DNA from 4 places in the Psychromicrobium lacuslunae genome. Region 3 is predicted to be linked to each of the others. Evidence: riboswitches for the same ligand, from Rfam matches in the RefSeq annotation. Region 3 holds a riboswitch; each other region holds the start of a gene.
What was found. A riboswitch is a leader RNA that binds a small molecule or an ion and turns the genes downstream of it on or off. The one in region 3 is predicted to bind S-adenosylmethionine.
Positions count from the first base shown of each region.

Region 1 (4,194 bases), 910 kb from region 3:
GCAACCGCGTGATGGGGGCACTCCGGGTCAAGCTCTTCGGGCACCTGCAGGCCATGGATCTGAGCTTTTTCACCCGCACTAAAACCGGCGTCATCCAGTCGCGCTTACAGAACGACGTCGGCGGCGTCGCCAGCGTGCTCACCAATACCGTGACGGCGGTCTTAGGTAACACCGTGACAGTAATAGCTGCTTTCGTGGCGATGCTGCTGTTGAACTGGCAGCTCACCGTGGTCGCCGTCGTGCTGATGCCGATCCTGGTGATCGCGCAACGCAAGGTCGGCAAGGTCAGGGCAAAAATTGCCACCCAAACCCAGGAATCGCTCTCCGAAATGTCGGCCATCACCCAGGAGACCCTGAGCGTCTCGGGCATTCTATTGGCGAAAAGCTTCACCATGCAGGGCGCCGAGATCGATAGATACTCTGCCGAGAACCGTAAACAAATAGCGTTGCAGGTTCGTCAGGCGATGAGCGGGCAATGGTTCTTCGCCATTGTCACGATCTTCCTCTCCTCGATTCCGGCGATTGTTTACCTGGTAGCCGGGCTGCTCGTCGATAACGGCGCTCAGGCCATCACCGCTGGCACCATCGTCGCCTTCACCACGGTGCAGGCTCGACTGCTTTTCCCGCTCACCAGCCTGATGCGAGTGGCCCTCGACTTACAAACCTCCGGGGCACTTTTCGCTCGGATCTTCGAATACCTCGACCTCACCCCAGCCATCGCCGACCGGCCCGAGGCGGTGGAACTGCCAAGGGACACCCGGCTAGGCGGTATCCGCTTCAAAGAAGTCAGCTTCGCTTACCCCGACGCCCAGCCAGAAGAACGCCCCACTCTGGACCGCATTTCTTTCAGCATTGAACCCGGGCAGTTCGCCGCCTTCGTAGGGTCCTCGGGTGCCGGAAAAACTACCATTTCGTATCTGATCCCGAGGCTCTACGAGGCAAGCTCTGGCAGCATCGAATTCGCCGGTGTGGATGTTCGGGAACTCAAGCAGAACTCCTTGGTGTCCCACATCGGCATCGTCTCTCAAGAGACCTATCTCTTCCACGCCAGCATCGCCGACAATCTGCGATACGCCAAGCCCGACGCCAGTCAGCAGGAACTCGACCAAGCCACCCAACAGGCCAATATTTATTCGACCATCATGAGCTTCCCGGAGGGTTTCGATACCCTGGTCGGCGAGCGCGGTTATCGACTCTCCGGTGGCGAGAAGCAGCGGATCGCGATTGCCCGAGTGTTGTTGAAAGACCCTGCGGTACTGGTCCTCGATGAGGCCACTAGTGCACTCGATTCGATCTCAGAACGCGTCGTGCAGGCCGCGCTGGAAACCGCTTCGCATGGTCGAACCACGGTAGCGATTGCGCATCGACTCTCCACCGTGGTCTCGGCAGACGTGATTTTCGTCGTCGAACAGGGTCGGATTGTGGAATCCGGCAGTCATCAGGAACTGCTCGCCGCAGCGGGGCGGTATGCGGCTCTCTACCGGGAACAGGCAAGCAGTCAAGCCTCGCAATAAAGTCACTAGCATGCCAAGGCTCGGCCCACTTTGTGCTACTTTGACGATGAGTAATGAGCGCCAGCGCGCAACCAAAGACTTGGTTGCACTGCCCTGACTTGCTGGCCGGCAACCCTCGATTCCGGTGGGGTGCCTCAGGTGAGTACTCGGCAACGTATTGAGGTTGCAAGCGTGGAATCGCTCCGGCTTGCTCCGACGCAAAAGGAGAATCTAATGGCTGACGCCCCCCTTACCTACCGGTTGCTGACCGGTCCCGATGACCACGCCTTCTGTCAGAGAGTCAGCGACGCGATTGCCGAAGGATACGTGCTGTACGGCAGCCCCTCGGTGACCTCCAACGGCGGCCAGGTAATCGCTGCTCAAGCTGTGGTGCTGCCCGGCTTTAACGCCACTGTGGGATCGGAGTCGGCGCAATGAGCTACGCGGGCGATCTCACCCCAGAACAGGCTTGGCAGAAGGTTTCCGACGGGGCCGTACTGGTCGATGTGCGGACCGAGGCGGAGTGGCAACTCATCGGGGTGCCGGACACTTCGAGCATCGAAGCAGAACCGCGCTTTGTGCAGTGGAATCTGGCTGGCGGGGTTTGGAATACGGATTTCCTCGCTCAGTTACAGCAGACCGTGCCAGCCGAGGCTGAGCTGGTTTTCCTCTGTCGTTCCGGCGCCCGCTCGATCTCGGCCGCCGAGGCGGCCACCGAGGCCGGTTTCACCTCCTTCAATGTCCTGGAAGGCTTCGAAGGAGTACCCGATGCCTACGGTGATCGAGTCGTCAACGGCTGGAAGAACCGCAAGTTGCCTTGGAAGAAGGGCGCATGAGCTTCAACCCCTTAGCCTCCGACTGGGCCGCCGACACTCAGGCGGTACGTGGCGGCTTAGACCGCACCGGCTTCTTCGAAACCTCGGAGGCGATCTTCATCAATTCGGGTTTCGTCTATGACTCTGCCGAGGCCGCAGAGCGGGCCTTCACTGGTGAGGATGAGCGCTTCGTCTATTCTCGTTATGGCAATCCGACGGTGGCGACCTTCCAAGAACGACTGCGGCTGTTGGAGGGTACCGAAGCTTGCTTCGCGACTGCCTCTGGCATGTCGGCGGTGTTTGTTGCCCTCGGTGCATTGCTTGCTGCCGGGGATCGGGTGGTTGCTTCCCGATCCCTCTTCGGTTCCTGTTTTGTGATCTTGAATGAAATCCTGCCGCGCTGGGGCGTCGAAACCGTCTTCGTGGACGGCCCAGATCTGGAGCAGTGGAAGGAAGCGCTCTCGGTGCCGACCACGGCGGTGTTCTTCGAATCTCCCTCCAACCCAATGCAGGAGATCGTCGATATCCGCGCGGTCTGCGAGCTAGCGCACGCCGCCGGTGCCCAGGTGGTGGCCGATAATGTCTTTGCCACTCCGTTGCTGCAACGCTGCACCGATCTCGGCGCTGACATCGTGGTTTACTCCGGCACCAAGCACATTGACGGCCAGGGCCGGGTGATGGGCGGCGCGATCCTGGGCAGCAAGGAATTCATCGACGGTCCGGTGAAACAGCTCATGCGGCACACCGGCCCGGCGCTCTCCTCCTTCAATGCCTGGGTGCTCACCAAAGGGCTGGAAACGCTCTCGCTGCGGGTCAATCATTCCTGCGCTTCGGCGCTGGCGCTGGCGGAATTCCTGGAGGCGCAGCCCGCTGTGGAGTGGGTGAGGTACCCGTTATTGAAGTCTCATCCACAGTACAAGCTGGCGTCCCAGCAAATGACGGCGGGCGGTACCGTGCTGACCTTCGCGCTGCGCGGCGGCAAAACGGAGGCCTTCGCACTACTGAACGCCCTCGAGGTGATCGATATTTCGAATAACCTCGGCGACTCGAAATCCTTGATCACCCACCCGGCCACCACCACGCACCGTGCAATGGGGCCGGAAGGCCGGGCCGCCATCGGCCTGGGCGACGGTGTGGTGCGGCTTTCGGTCGGGTTAGAAGATCTCAACGATTTGCGGGCGGACCTGAGCCAGGCCTTGGCGAAGCTTTGAGTCGAACCGAGGAACTCTGAGAACTTGCTCGTCTGGCGCTCGCCAGCTAGCCGCCAATTGGCGGTTAGCGACTCCGAAGCTGCACCGCTGCGGCGGTACCGCACGGTCCGGCTAAGCGGCAGGATAAGGATAAGAGTAAATCAGATCGAGCAAAGGAACTCTCGTGTCCCTCAATGAACCCACCGCGCAGGATGCTCCCGCCAGTCTCAAGCGTCCCAGTTACGATCCCGAGTTGGCGGCGCTCTTGCAGGCCAACCCGGAGCTCGGCATCCCGCCGCTGAGCCTTGACAGGATCGAGCAGATCAGGGCCATCGATCAATCAATTGAGCTTGATGCGCTGCTCGTCGGCCGGGCCATCGAAACTCAGGAATACCAGGCGCCAGGACCGGAGGGTTCACCCGATATTAAGTTACTGGTGCTGCGATCCACCGAGTTCAGTGGTCCGCGCCCGGCGCTCTATTACATTCATGGCGGCGGCATGGTGGTGGGCACCAGGTACGCCATCTCGGAGCAGCAAGTGGACTGGGTTGAACAGTATGGCGTCACGCTCGTATCGGTGGAATACCGCTTAGCCCCGGAGCACCCACACCCGGCCCCGGTTGAAGATTGCTATGCCGGCCTGGTGTGGACAGCTGCCCAGGCCGCCGAACTGGGCCTTGATCCACGGCGTATTTT
Region 1 is NZ_CP011005.1:2,498,841-2,503,034, forward strand. It holds gene UM93_RS11790 (ABC transporter ATP-binding protein) at 1-1,514, shown strand, start outside; SAM riboswitch class IV at 1,564-1,692, shown strand; gene UM93_RS11795 (DUF1737 domain-containing protein) at 1,728-1,931, shown strand; gene UM93_RS11800 (rhodanese-like domain-containing protein) at 1,928-2,329, shown strand; gene UM93_RS11805 (O-succinylhomoserine sulfhydrylase) at 2,326-3,519, shown strand; gene UM93_RS11810 (alpha/beta hydrolase) at 3,683-4,194, shown strand, end outside.
Region 1: linked by a shared signal. The riboswitch ahead of UM93_RS11795 (DUF1737 domain-containing protein) and the one ahead of UM93_RS07410 (aminotransferase class V-fold PLP-dependent enzyme) in region 3 are both predicted to bind S-adenosylmethionine.

Region 2 (4,194 bases), 1.7 Mb from region 3:
TGACTGTTAGCTACATCACCTCTTAGCCTAGCAAGCAACATCTGTTGCCTGGAAGGCAATTTAGGAGCATCGTGGTCATCAACATCATCATCGTTATCGCTTATCTCGCCGCCATGCTGCTTTTTGGCTTCTGGGGCAAGAGCCGCACTAAGAATAATGCGGACTTTCTGGTAGCCGGGCGACGCCTCGGCCCCTTCCTATACACCGGTACGATGGCGGCCGTGGTGCTCGGCGGCGCTTCAACTGTGGGCGGCGTGGGTCTGGGCTATAAGTTCGGCATCTCGGGGATGTGGCTAGTGGTGGCGATCGGCGCTGGCGTGCTGCTGCTCAGCCTGGCTTTCGCTGGGACTATCCAGAAACTCAAAATTTACACCGTCTCGCAAATGCTTAGCCTGCGCTACGGGCACCGCGCCACCCAGACCTCTTCAATTGTGATGCTGGCTTACACGCTGATGCTCTGTGCCACTTCGACCAGCGCCTACGCCACCATCTTCGTGGTGCTCTTTGGCTGGGAAAAATGGTTGGCGATTGCTCTTGGCGGCGTGATTGTGCTGGTCTACTCCACGATCGGCGGGATGTGGTCGATCACGCTGGCTGATATGGCCCAGTTCGTGATCAAAACCATTGGCGTTTTCGCACTCATGCTGCCCTTCACCCTCGGCGCTGCCGGCGGCTGGGAAGGCATTCGGGCCCGGGTCGACGCGAGCTTCTTTCAACTCGACGGCATTGGCGTGCAAACCATTGTCACCTACTTCGTGGTCTACACTCTGGGGCTGCTGATCGGCCAGGACATCTGGCAACGGGTGTTCACCGCTAAATCGCCTCGGGTCGCCCGCTGGGGTGGCGCCACGGCCGGCATCTACTGCATCCTCTACGGTGTCGCGGGAGCCGTGATCGGCATGGCCGCATCGGTTGCGCTGCCTGCCATTGATGTCGCCAAAGAAGGTAAGGATGTGGTTTACGCTGAGGTGGCGTCGAACCTGCTTCCGATCGGGATAGGCGGTTTGGTGCTGGCTGCTGCGGTCGCCGCAATGATGTCCACCGCTTCCGGCGCGCTGATTGCTGCTGCCACCGTCGCCCGCGCCGATGTGGTGCCTTTCGTTGCCAGCTGGTTCGGTCGGGGTAAGCAAAGGGTCGATAGCGAAAATCCCGAGCATGATGTGAAGGCCAATCGGCTATGGGTGCTGGGACTCGGCATTGTCGCTATTCTGCTCGCCATCGTGGTGCCCGATGTGGTCGCTGCGCTCACCATTGCTTACGACATTCTGGTCGGCGGACTGTTGGTGGCCATCTTGGGTGGGCTGATCTGGAAACGCGGCACCGGCATTGCCGCCGCCGCGTCAATGGCGGTAGGCACCCTGGTAACCCTGACGCTGCTGACCTTATACGCCACCGGTGTTATCCCCAGCGCCGACGGTATTTACGCCAATGAGCCCATCTACTGGGGCCTGGGCTGCTCCCTGCTGGTTTACCTGATTGTCTCGCTGCTGTCGAAGCGGACTCCGAGCAGCGTCCGTGAAGCCTGGCAGCAAAGACTGGCTGGCGCAACCGCGAAGGAACGCAAGGTTTCAGAACCGCAGCTTTCTGAATCTGCGTAATATTTCGCCGGACCGGGCGGCTGTGGGTTTAGAGTGAAGTTGCTTCATGAGTTGTGGTCGCCTGCCAATAGGCAAAGCTCCGACTGACCACACGCCAACCCCAAGTTCACGGGTGGCTCGGATGACGAAGCGACTCGGCGGGCCGCGAGACAAACCCGCAGGGTAAGAGCTCTCGTCCTGGAGGCGGTCGCCTTGTCCGGATCCGATTCCGTGCTCCCAGTGGTTGATACCGTGCTGGGCACTGTGAATTTTAGCGTCCGAGGTGAGTGGTACAGCTTCTGGAGCAGGGAACCCGCCGCCCTCGTTGCTGCGCTAAGCAACTCGGTCGGCCGCTGTTGCTGGCAGCCAGCAGCCAATTTGCTGGTGGTCCCGGTCGCCAAGACCGGTCGCCGGGCCGGCGAACAACTAAGCTTTCGGTTGTTACCGCATTCAGCGGAGAACGCCGATCAGCTGGCGCGTCAGGGTCATCACGGCTCGCCCTCCTCGCCGACCGGCTCTCCTTCGCGATAGCCCGAAAGTAGCTGAAGGAGCGAGCGCTTAGAGCCGCAATTCGGCGGCTAAAGTTGAGCTGTAGCTGAGCTGGCTATTGAGGCAAACGTTCTCCGGTTATTGAGGCGAGCCGAACTTTTTCGCGGAGGGAAACCGGCCGAAAAACCGCTAGATTTAGGGCTAAAGTGGAGATGTGACCACGTTATCCCCAAGCCCAGAGCAGGCCAGCAAGGCCCAAATAAAGCGTTGGCGAACCCACCTGGCTGATGAGCGAGCCGAGGCTGCGGTGTACCGCGCCCTGGCCACCAAGCGGCAGGGTGAAGAACGCGATATTCTGCTCGCCCTCGCCGAGGCGGAAAAACGGCACGAGCATCATTGGCTCAACCTGCTCGGCGAGCACGCCGCCGCACCTCGCCGAGCCTCGCTGAACAACCGACTGTTGGGCTTCCTGGCCCGTCACTTCGGCTCGGTCTTCGTGCTCGCCCTGGCGCAGCGAGCCGAGTCCCGCTCCCCTTACGCCACCGATGCGGATGCCACCCCGGCGATGGCGGCCGATGAGGCCATTCACGAAGAGGTGGTGCGCGGCCTGGCCACCCGAGGCCGCAATCGACTTTCCGGTACCTTCCGCGCCGCGGTCTTCGGTGCCAACGACGGCTTGGTCAGCAACCTCTCCCTGGTGATGGGCATGGCCGGCGCTGGCTTGGCACCGCATCTGGTGCTGCTGGCCGGCATTGCGGGCTTGCTGGCCGGCGCACTTTCGATGGGCGCGGGCGAATACGTTTCGGTACGTTCGCAACGAGAGCTACTCAGCGCTTCCAAACCCACTCAAATCACTCTCTCAGCAGCCAAGGCTCTTGATATTAACGCGAATGAGTTGGTGCTTGTCTATCGGGCGCGCGGCATGACGCCTGAGGAGGCGGAGCACCGAGCGGCGGAACGGATGGGTACCTTCAGTTGCGACTGCAATCCCAGTTTGTCTTTGCGGCCCGAGACTGAGAGCGAAAAGGGCACCGACGAGCATGAAACCATCGGCACAGCGCTGGGGGCCGCGGTTTCCAGCTTCTGCTTCTTCGCTTCGGGCGCTATTATTCCGGTGCTGCCCTACCTTTTCGGGCTGAGCGGCTTTGTCGCCATCATCGTAGCGGCCGTGCTGGTTGGAATTGCTCTGCTGGCCACCGGCGCCGTAGTCGGCCTGCTCTCCGGGGCGCCACCGCTGGCTCGCGGTATCCGCCAGCTGCTGATCGGCTTCGGTGCTGCGATTGTCACTTACCTGCTCGGCCTATTATTCGGCACCACCACGGCCTAGGCTCGGCCACTTCACCTCAGCTGAGGAACTGCACTGCTTCAGCGACGGAGTCGGCGAGCAGGATCTTTGCGGCCATAGCACGCCCCTCGGCTAGGGTATTCAGCAGCGGCCACACCGGCAGTTGCTCGGTCCAGTACTGGCGTCCTAGGAGCACCATCGGCGCCGACGACGCCGCCGAGGCCGCCGAGGCGTAGTAGTTTTCGCAGCCGTCTTGGAAGATCTCCTGCACTGTCCCGGCGGCACCGGGCAGGAAGACAATACCCCCGGTACAACGCTCCAGTAGCACCGCTTCACGGACAGCATTAGCGAAGTATTTAGCGATCTGGCTGGCGAAGACATTCGGCGGTTCATGTCCGTAAAACCAGGTTGGAATGCCAAGGTTTTGCACACCGTCCGGGAAGCGGTCGAGAACTTGTTGAGCGACCAGCACCCAATCGCTCACCGAAGGTTTGAAATCGGGCACTTCGGCAAGTTTCGCCAGCGCCCAGTCCAGTTCGGCGGTACTCCGCCTGCTCAGCCAAGCACCGAGATTGGCCGCTTCCATCGCCCCCGGACCTCCACCGGTTGCCAGCAGATATCCCGCCCGCGCTATCCCAGCAGCCAACTCGGCAGCTTGGGCGTAAGCCCCACTGCCGCGGCTGATCGCGTGACCACCCATCACCCCGACGACTCCGCGGCTGGCAAGTTCGCCGTTGAGGAAGTCGTCCAGCGCATCGCCGATTGAATGATCATGCATGGCCGTCGCGAGGGTGCCGTCAAGGTTGCGCGGCGCGGTCAGCGTCCACTGGTAAATACGACCGT
Region 2 is NZ_CP011005.1:3,516,878-3,521,071, reverse strand. It holds gene UM93_RS16610 (sodium:solute symporter family protein) at 114-1,598, shown strand; SAM riboswitch class IV at 1,641-1,773, shown strand; gene UM93_RS17785 (hypothetical protein) at 1,791-2,108, shown strand; gene UM93_RS16600 (VIT1/CCC1 transporter family protein) at 2,281-3,393, shown strand; gene UM93_RS16595 (LOG family protein) at 3,410-4,194, opposite strand, start outside.
Region 2: linked by a shared signal. The riboswitch ahead of UM93_RS17785 (hypothetical protein) and the one ahead of UM93_RS07410 (aminotransferase class V-fold PLP-dependent enzyme) in region 3 are both predicted to bind S-adenosylmethionine.

Region 3 (4,194 bases):
CGGTGTACCCAGGGAATCCGAACGTCTAGCTGATTCCAGAGCAAACCTAGCCTGCCGCCCGGACGGAGTACCCGAGCAATTTCAGCGCTCGCCGCGCTGGCATCGAACCAATGCCAGGCTTGAGCTACAAAAACCGCGTCGGTGCTGCTACTCGGCAAGGGAAACTGCTCGGCGGTGCCAACTACAGTACGAACCATCGACAAGCGGTTGCTGAGTTGCTGCAACATATCCGCTGAGGGGTCAACAGCTGTCACGCTGAGTCCATGAGCCACTAATCGTTCGGTGAACTTTCCAGTGCCGGCGCCCAGATCGATTACCTCCATTGCATGCTCAGGGATCAGCCAGGAGGCGCTGTGTACGGGGTAACTTGGTCGCACCCGATCGTAGAGCTCGCCGCCGCTCAGGAAGGCGGCGGCGAGCTCTACGCGTCGTTCCGGTGCGATTTTAGGGCCTTTGACCGGCTTCAACGGTGATACCTCAAGAGCATTAGTCCAGAATATCCTGGCGAGCTATCAGCACTGCTGAGGGCGGCAGAAACTACTCTGTCACCAATTACTCTGTCACTAGCTACTCAGTCACTAACTACTCAGTCACCACGCAGGGAGCCGCGCCAGCGGTGCCCGGAGTATTTGGCGCCCAGCTGGGGAAAGCCCTGAAGTCGTTAGCTGGCACCCAGCGGCCACTTTCCACTAGGTAGTCCCCGGACGGGCCGTGCTCAACTAATTTGCGCACGCCGTCAATCAGCCGCTGAGCGTCCTCACCTTGTGAGCCTAGGCCGAAACTGGCGCGTAGCGATCCGGTGGGCAGGCCAAGGCGTCGTAGCAAGGGATGAGCGCAAAAACGTCCATCACGGACCCCGATCGCGAACTCGGCGGAAAGGTAAGCAGCGACAAAGCCTGAGTCATAGCCGGAGACCGAAAAGTTGACCACGCCGATACTGCCGCTATTTGGATAGCTATCCGAATCCTTGAAAAGCCGGTGAATGCTGACGCCGGGGATTTGTTCCAGGCCTCGGACAAGACTCTCGCGGAGATCCTGTTCATGACGCTGCCAAGCTGCTTGATTGAGCCCGGAGAGCACCTCCGCGGCTTTGGCGAGAGTAGCCGCGCCCAGCACATTGGGGCTGCCACCTTCGTGCCGAGCCGGTCCCTCAGCCCAACTCACCGTATCCAGTCTTACCTCTTTGACCGCACCGCCGCCGAAAAGCAGCGGAACACCAGTATCTAACCAGTCGGCGCGTCCAACCAGTACTCCCGAGCCGAACGGGGCATACAATTTATGCCCAGAAAAGGCCAGATAATCCACCTCCCAGCCGCTCACGTCAATCGCGCGGTGCGGTGCTAGCTGTGCGGCGTCCACCACAATCCGGGCGCCATGTCGATGCGCCAGTGAGGTGAGTTCCGCGATCGGCAGCACTTCGCCGGTGACATTCGAAGCGCCAGTGATGGCTAGCAGTGAAACCCCGCCCAAGCTGAATTCTTGTTCCAGGGTCTGAATCGTCTCCGCGATGCTTTCTCCGGCCAGCACGCTGCGATGCGGGACATGTTGCCAGGGCAACAAATTCGCGTGGTGCTCAATATCGAGATAGAGCACCTCGCCTTGGGCGGGCAGGCAGCGCGCCAAAAGATTGAGGGCATCCGTGGTGTTCCGAGTGAAAATCACTGTGTCATCGGGCCGGGCATTGACGAAATCCCGCACGATATGGCGGGAATTCTCATAGACCGAGGTGCTGATTTGAGAACTGTAACCGGCGCCGCGGTGCACGCTGGCGTAGTACGGCAGAATCTCATTGAGATACTCAGCAACTGAAGCTAGGGCCGGGGCCGAGGCTGCATAATCGAGGTTGACGTAGCGGGCTTCACCGCCTTGCACCAAGGGGGCGAGTAAACCGGCGCCCACCACCGGTTGTAGGGCTTGGATTGTAGCGACCGACTGATGGTCTTCAAGGGTTGCTAATTGCTGAAACGTGACGGTACTGACAGCACTCATTTAATCCTCCACTGAGAGGCCCTCGATGCCAAGATCGGGGGTCCGCGCTTGCCGGTATCTTTTGATATCGACCAGGTCGTCACCCGGGGCACCCCACCGCGAAAGGAGGGTTGCCGGCCAGCAAACCGGGGTTTAGCGCTGGCACTCGTGACCTATGAGTAGCTTAAACGGATCAATCGCCCGGGGAATAATCTGTTACGTCACAATCGCCCCAGGTTAGTTAGCCAGCTAACCAGGTTAGCTCAGTAGATCGTCTAGCTCGGGATTGAGTAGCCGGAGCGTCTCGGAGTGCAAAATACCATTGGTGGCCAGTGCGTTGCCGCCGAATGGTCCGTCCGCGCCCTCCAGCGAAGTGAAGCGTCCGCCAGCTTCGGTGACAATGGGGACCAAGGCAGCCATATCGTAGAGATTGAGCGAAGGTTCGCAGGCGATGTCGACGGCACCCTCAGCGACCAGACAATAGGACCAGAAATCACCATATGCCCTGCTTCGCCAGGTGGTCTCAAGCAACTCCAGGAACTGTTCCTGATTACCGCGCTCCCGCCAACCGTTGAGCGAAGAATAGGAAACAGAGGCGTCGGAGAGCTTAGAAACATTGGAGACCCTGATCCGGGAGGCTGCGGCAAGCGATTTTCCGGTGAAGGCTCCGGTCCCTTTCGCGGCCCACCAGCGCTTTCCCAGCGCCGGTGCGCTCACCACGCCCAGCACGGGTACGCCTTCGTCCACCAGCGAGATCAAGGTGGCCCAGACCGGGACCCCTCGAATGAAATTCTTCGTTCCATCAATCGGGTCGATAATCCAGCGCCGTGAACCATGACCACTGCTACCGAATTCTTCGCCTAACACGGCGTCCCGCGGTCGGACTCTGGAAAGCTGGCTTCGGATGGCGTCCTCGGCGTCCTTATCAGCGTCGGTCACCGGGGTTAAATCGGGTTTCGTTTCAATGGTCAGATCGAGCGCTTTGAACCGGCTCATGGTCTGTGCATCCACTGAATCGGCTAGCACATGGGCCAGACGAAGGTCGTCGTTATAGCCCTGAAGGTGCAATGTCATGTCCTCACGCTATCCCGAGATGCTACAGATTTCGGGGAGGCGGAGAGGGAAAGCCCCGGATCGGTGAGGTTTTAGCGGTCTGAGCTCACTGAAAGTAATGGAGCGGCACTGAAAGTCATTGCACGGCACGGATCGCACTGAGCAGGCGGCGGTAGGAGATTAGCCGCGCGGGTCCGCCCTGGCCGGCTTGACCGCCGGCCACCCAGGCGTCCAAGCCGCATTCCGGGGCGGCTTCATCGTGCCGGCAACCGCGCGGGCAGTCCGCTATGCCAGGCTCAAGATCTTCGAAAGCGTGCAGGATGCGGTTGGCATCCACATGGGCCAGGCCGAATGATCGAATTCCCGGGGTGTCGATGATCCAGCTCCCGGGCGCTGCCGCTTCCAGGCGCAAAGCGAGTGCTGAGGATGAGGTATGTCTGCCCCGTCCGGTGACCGTGTTAACCCCTCCGGTGGCGCGTTGTGAGCCGGTGAGGGCATTCACCATGGTGGACTTCCCGACGCCGGAATGCCCGACCAGCACCGAAACCTTACCGTCCAACTCGGCGTGCAACTGCTGTACCGCGTCGCTAACCAATCTTGCCGAGCCACTTGCAGCCTGCTCCGCAGTAGTGCGGCTGAGTAAAATTTTCAGATCCAGCTGTTGGTAGTGCTCCAGCAGTGCGGTTGGCTCCTTGACGTCGGTTTTGGTGATCAGCAGCAGGGGCTCGATTCCCGCGTCATAAGCTGCCACCAGGGCCCGATCGATAAAGCCGGTGCGAGGCTCCGGGCTAGCGGCGGCAACCACGATGACCAGCTGGTCGGCATTGGCGACGAGCACCCGCTCCACCGGGTCTGAGTCATCAGCGGAACGACGCAGCACGGTGCGGCGCTGCTCAATCCGAACCAGCCGCGCCAGCGTGTCGGGCTCGCCTGAGACATCGCCGACCAAGGCAACAAAGTCGCCGACCACGACGGGGGAGCGACGGAGCTCCCTGGCACGGGCGGCGACTAGCGTCCGTTCTTGGTCGGTGGCTTCATCGACTATGGCGGTATAACGGCCGCGGTCAACGGTGATGATCCGGCCGATCAGTGCATCCTGATGAGCGGGGCGATCCTTGGTACGAGGCCGACTGCCCTTTTTGTTCGGTCTGATCCGAACATCGGATTCATCCC
Region 3 is NZ_CP011005.1:1,589,565-1,593,758, reverse strand. It holds gene UM93_RS07415 (class I SAM-dependent methyltransferase) at 1-467, opposite strand, end outside; gene UM93_RS07410 (aminotransferase class V-fold PLP-dependent enzyme) at 583-1,989, opposite strand; SAM riboswitch class IV at 2,029-2,142, opposite strand; gene hisN (histidinol-phosphatase) at 2,227-3,042, opposite strand; gene rsgA (ribosome small subunit-dependent GTPase A) at 3,158-4,194, opposite strand, start outside.

Region 4 (4,194 bases), 120 kb from region 3:
CCGAGCCGGATTCGCCGTCGCGAAAGCGGTAGAAGAAGTGCCCGTAGGCATTGCGTAGCTCCTTCTGCTCGGCAATGTCCTCAGGGTTCTGGAAGTTGGCCCAGTCCTGTTCACGGAGTCGTGGTTCTTCGAAAATCCGATCGGTGTGCTCCGCTAGACCGAGCGCCTCCAGTGTTTGATAGGCGCGCAAATAAGGCGAAACATAGATGCAGACCTTTTCGCCCGCGAGTTGCTTTCTGATTTCGGCGCCGGCCTTTTCTGCCTGCTCAATGCCCAATCCGGTGAGCGGAATCCGGTAGTCGGGGATCCGGTCGTAAATACTCTGGTCAAGGTTGGCCTCTGACTGGCCGTGTCGCAGCATAATAATCTGCCGGGGCGCGCTCATGTCCTTGAGTGTAGTGCGCGGGGCTGGAAGCTGTTTAATGTGAGCCATGGGAACTGTTCATGCTCTGGCGCGACGCTGGCGGGTAGAAATCCTGATTGTGCTCGGACTTTCGTTGGGAAAATCAGCGATTTACGCCGTCGTCAATCTGGTCGAAAACCTGAGTCGGGCACCCATCTCGCAGGCCACCGCCCAGTTGAACACCCCGAGGATCAACCGGGAATACTTTGACCTGACCTATCAGCTGCTGGACAACTTCTTTGCTTTGGTGCCGGTGGCGCTGGCAATCTATCTGCTTTGGCGGCCACATCGCTCCGGGTTCCGCGCGATCGGTTTTAACTTCAGCAAACCCGGACGCGATGCGCTCTGGGGGATTGGGCTAATGGTGCTGATCGGTCTGCCCTCCTTGGGGCTCTACGCCCTCGGTCGCAGTCTGGGTATCACCGCCCAGATTGTCACCAATTCGCTCAACGACTATTGGTGGACCATCCCGGTGCTGGTGATTTCGGCGCTCCGCAACGCCATCGTCGAGGAAGTTATTGTGGTGGGTTTTCTGCTCACCCGCTTCAAGCAACTCGGCTGGCAGCCCTGGCTGGCTATTGTGGTCAGCTCGCTATTGCGCGGCAGCTACCACCTCTACCAAGGGTTCGGCCCGTTCGTTGGCAACTTCGTAATGGGGCTGATCTTTGGCTGGCTGTACACCCGCACTAAGCGAGTGATGCCGCTAGTGATAGCGCACGCGTTACTCGACATTGCGGCCTTCAGCTTTGGGCGCCAGCTAGGCTTCGGCTAACCGCCGCATTAACGCCGCGAGTTCGCGGTTTCCTCTCGTTTTCGCTAGTAATTACTGGCGAATTGGTGAGAAAACCGCGAACTCGGCGGAAACGAGACTTAGACGGTGACCTGGCCATTGGCGGTCTCGAAGGTGACGCTCATGATGCCCGGCGTGCCATGTGGGGCAATCCACTCCACTGCGACGTCCTCTAGGGGCTTGTCGACGCACTCGCCGAGCCATTCGGTGACTCGCTCGGCGGAGCCAGCAATGGTCAGCTTCGAGAGCTTCACCTCGCTGGGGCGCGCTAGCGAGGGGTGAAGTGAAGGGTCGCCTTCCCACTTGAGCAGATAAGGAACCTGAGGGTCGGCAATCAAACCTTTAATGCCGATCTGCTGCCAGATGAGTTCTTGGCCGTCAGGAAACTTTCGGTTGCCGGGCACCGCGCTGCGGCCCAGGCGTTCTTCAAACGGCAGCAGATCGTCTACCTCGACGCACCAACCCATCCAACCGCCGCCGGCGCTGGAGCGGGCTCGCACTGCCTGGCCGAAGGGGGCTTTGTCGGAGGCGGGATGGTCCAAGACCTCAACCACCTCAAGGTAGTGATGGTTCGTCAGCGGAATAATCATGTTCCGGGTGCCGAAGCGGGGATGCACGCCACCGCGAACGGCCTTTACACCCAAAGCATCCGCGATTCGCTCCGTGGTGGCAGCCAATCCATCTGATTCACAAGCGTAAGAAACGTGATCCATTCGCATGGCAATATCCTTGCACTTTGTGACGCACGTCTCGACTAAGGGCTACCTAAGTATGAGCCCGGTAGCTGCTTCGTAAATCTGAGGAAATGAACTGTCACATTCCCTTCATCTACTTGCTAAGGCCAACTTCAAGCCCGCAGACTTTAGTTAGGTCATGAGTGCCAGCAAAGTTCCATGACTGTGAGTTAGATGGAACGCCTGCCCCGGCTTGCTGGACGGCAACCCTCCTCCGCGGTGGGGTGCCCCGGGTGACGACCAGGCCCTCATCACAAGATGGGGAGCAAGCGCGGTCTCTCCTCTTGGGACGTCAATGACGGCTACCCGGGAGAGCCTTGAACCGAGGAGTCTCGATGACAACTGGTTGGTCTTTTGAAACCCGACAAATCCATGCCGGGCAGCAGCCCGACCCGGCCACCGGTGCCCGGGCCTTACCCATTTTCCAAACCACTTCCTTCGTCTTCCCTAGCGCGGAGAGTGCTGCGAATCGCTTTGCGCTAGCCGAGCTCGAACCGATTTACACCCGGATTGGTAACCCCACTCAGGATGTGGTGGAGCAGCGCATTGCCAGCCTTGAAGGCGGCGTCGGAGCGTTGCTGCTCGCCTCTGGTCAGGCAGCCGAGACCTTTGCAATCCTCAATATCGCTCAAGCCGGTGATCATTTGGTGGCCAGCCCGAGTCTCTACGGCGGCACCTACAACCTCTTCGCACACACCCTGAAGCGATTCGGCATCGAGGTCACTTTCGTAGAGGACCCGGATGACTTAGAGCAGTGGCGGGCGGCAGTGCAGCCCAACACCAAGCTTTTCTTCGGTGAGGTGGTGTCGAATCCACGCCAAGATGTCTTAGACCTTGAAGGGATCAGTGCCGTCGCCCATGAGGTCGGCGTGCCGTTGATTGTCGATAACACGCTAGCTACCCCGTATTTGGTGCGTCCACTGGAGTGGGGTGCCGATATTGTGGTGCATTCCGCGACCAAGTATCTCGGTGGCCATGGCACCGCCATTGCCGGGGTGATCGTCGACGGCGGTACCTTCGATTTCGCGCAGAACCCGGAGAAGTTCCCCGGCTTCAACACCCCCGATGAGAGTTATAACGGCTTGGTTTATGCGCGGGATCTAGGCGTCGGTAGCGCTTTGGGAGCAAATCTGGCCTATATTCTCAAGGCCAGGGTCCAGTTACTCCGTGACCTCGGCTCGGCGGTGGCCCCCTTCAACGCTTTCCTGATCGCTCAGGGCCTGGAGACCTTGAGCTTGCGGGTGGAACGGCATGTCGCCAATGCTTTGCAAGTGGCGAATTGGCTGAGCGAGCACGAAAGTGTGGCCTCGGTGGCCTACGCCGGACTTCCCTCCAGCCCCTGGTATGAACGCGGGCAAAAGTATGGACCACTGGGTATCGGCGCAGTGGTTGCCTTCGAGATCAACGGCGGTGTGGAAGCGGGTAAACGCTTTGTTGATGCCCTCGAACTACACTCTCACGTAGCCAATATCGGCGATGTGCGTTCGCTGGTGATCCATCCTGCCTCCACCACGCATTCCCAACTCAGTGAAGCCCAGCAGCTCAAAGCCGGGGTGACGCCCGGTCTGGTGAGGCTCTCGGTCGGGTTGGAGAACGTCACCGATATTCTGGCCGATTTGGATGCTGGTTTCAGAGCGGCCAAGTCCGAGCTGCGATGACGATTTCGGATTTATCGCTCGAAGCTTTACGTGGAGTCGACGTGTCTCAGCTGCATTACCTGGAGCTTGGCACGTTGTCGCTTGAGGTCTCGGGGGTGCTGCCCGGGGCGAGTCTGGCCTATGAAACCTGGGGAACCCTCAACGCCGATGCCAGTAATGCGGTATTGGTGCAGCACGCACTCACCGGGAGTTCTCATGCTGCGCAAGGGGAGTCCGCGCAGCCGGGGTGGTGGCAAGAACTGGTGGGACCGGGGAAGGCAGTTGACACCGAAAAATACTTCGTAGTTGCGGCCAATATTCTCGGTGGCTGTTATGGCAGCACCGGCCCGTCCAGCATCGCGCCAGACGGCGAACCGTGGGGCTCACGCTTCCCGTTCTTGACCCTACGAGATTCGGTGCAGGCGGAAGCACGTTTAGCTGACGCCCTCGGCATTACTCGTTGGCACGCCGTGATCGGTGGCTCGATGGGCGGCGCGCGTGCCCTGGAATGGGCGGTGAGTTTTCCGGAACGAGTGCTGCACGCTATTGTGCTCGCGGCGTGCGCTGCGAGCACCGCTGAACAGATAGCGCTTGCCCAAACACAGATCCTGGCGATCCAGCAAGATCCGC
Region 4 is NZ_CP011005.1:1,708,404-1,712,597, reverse strand. It holds gene UM93_RS07965 (histidine phosphatase family protein) at 1-385, opposite strand, end outside; gene UM93_RS07960 (CPBP family intramembrane glutamic endopeptidase) at 432-1,175, shown strand; gene UM93_RS07955 (VOC family protein) at 1,274-1,912, opposite strand; SAM riboswitch class IV at 2,063-2,205, shown strand; gene UM93_RS07950 (bifunctional o-acetylhomoserine/o-acetylserine sulfhydrylase) at 2,263-3,585, shown strand; gene metX (homoserine O-acetyltransferase MetX) at 3,582-4,194, shown strand, end outside.
Region 4: linked by a shared signal. The riboswitch ahead of UM93_RS07950 (bifunctional o-acetylhomoserine/o-acetylserine sulfhydrylase) and the one ahead of UM93_RS07410 (aminotransferase class V-fold PLP-dependent enzyme) in region 3 are both predicted to bind S-adenosylmethionine.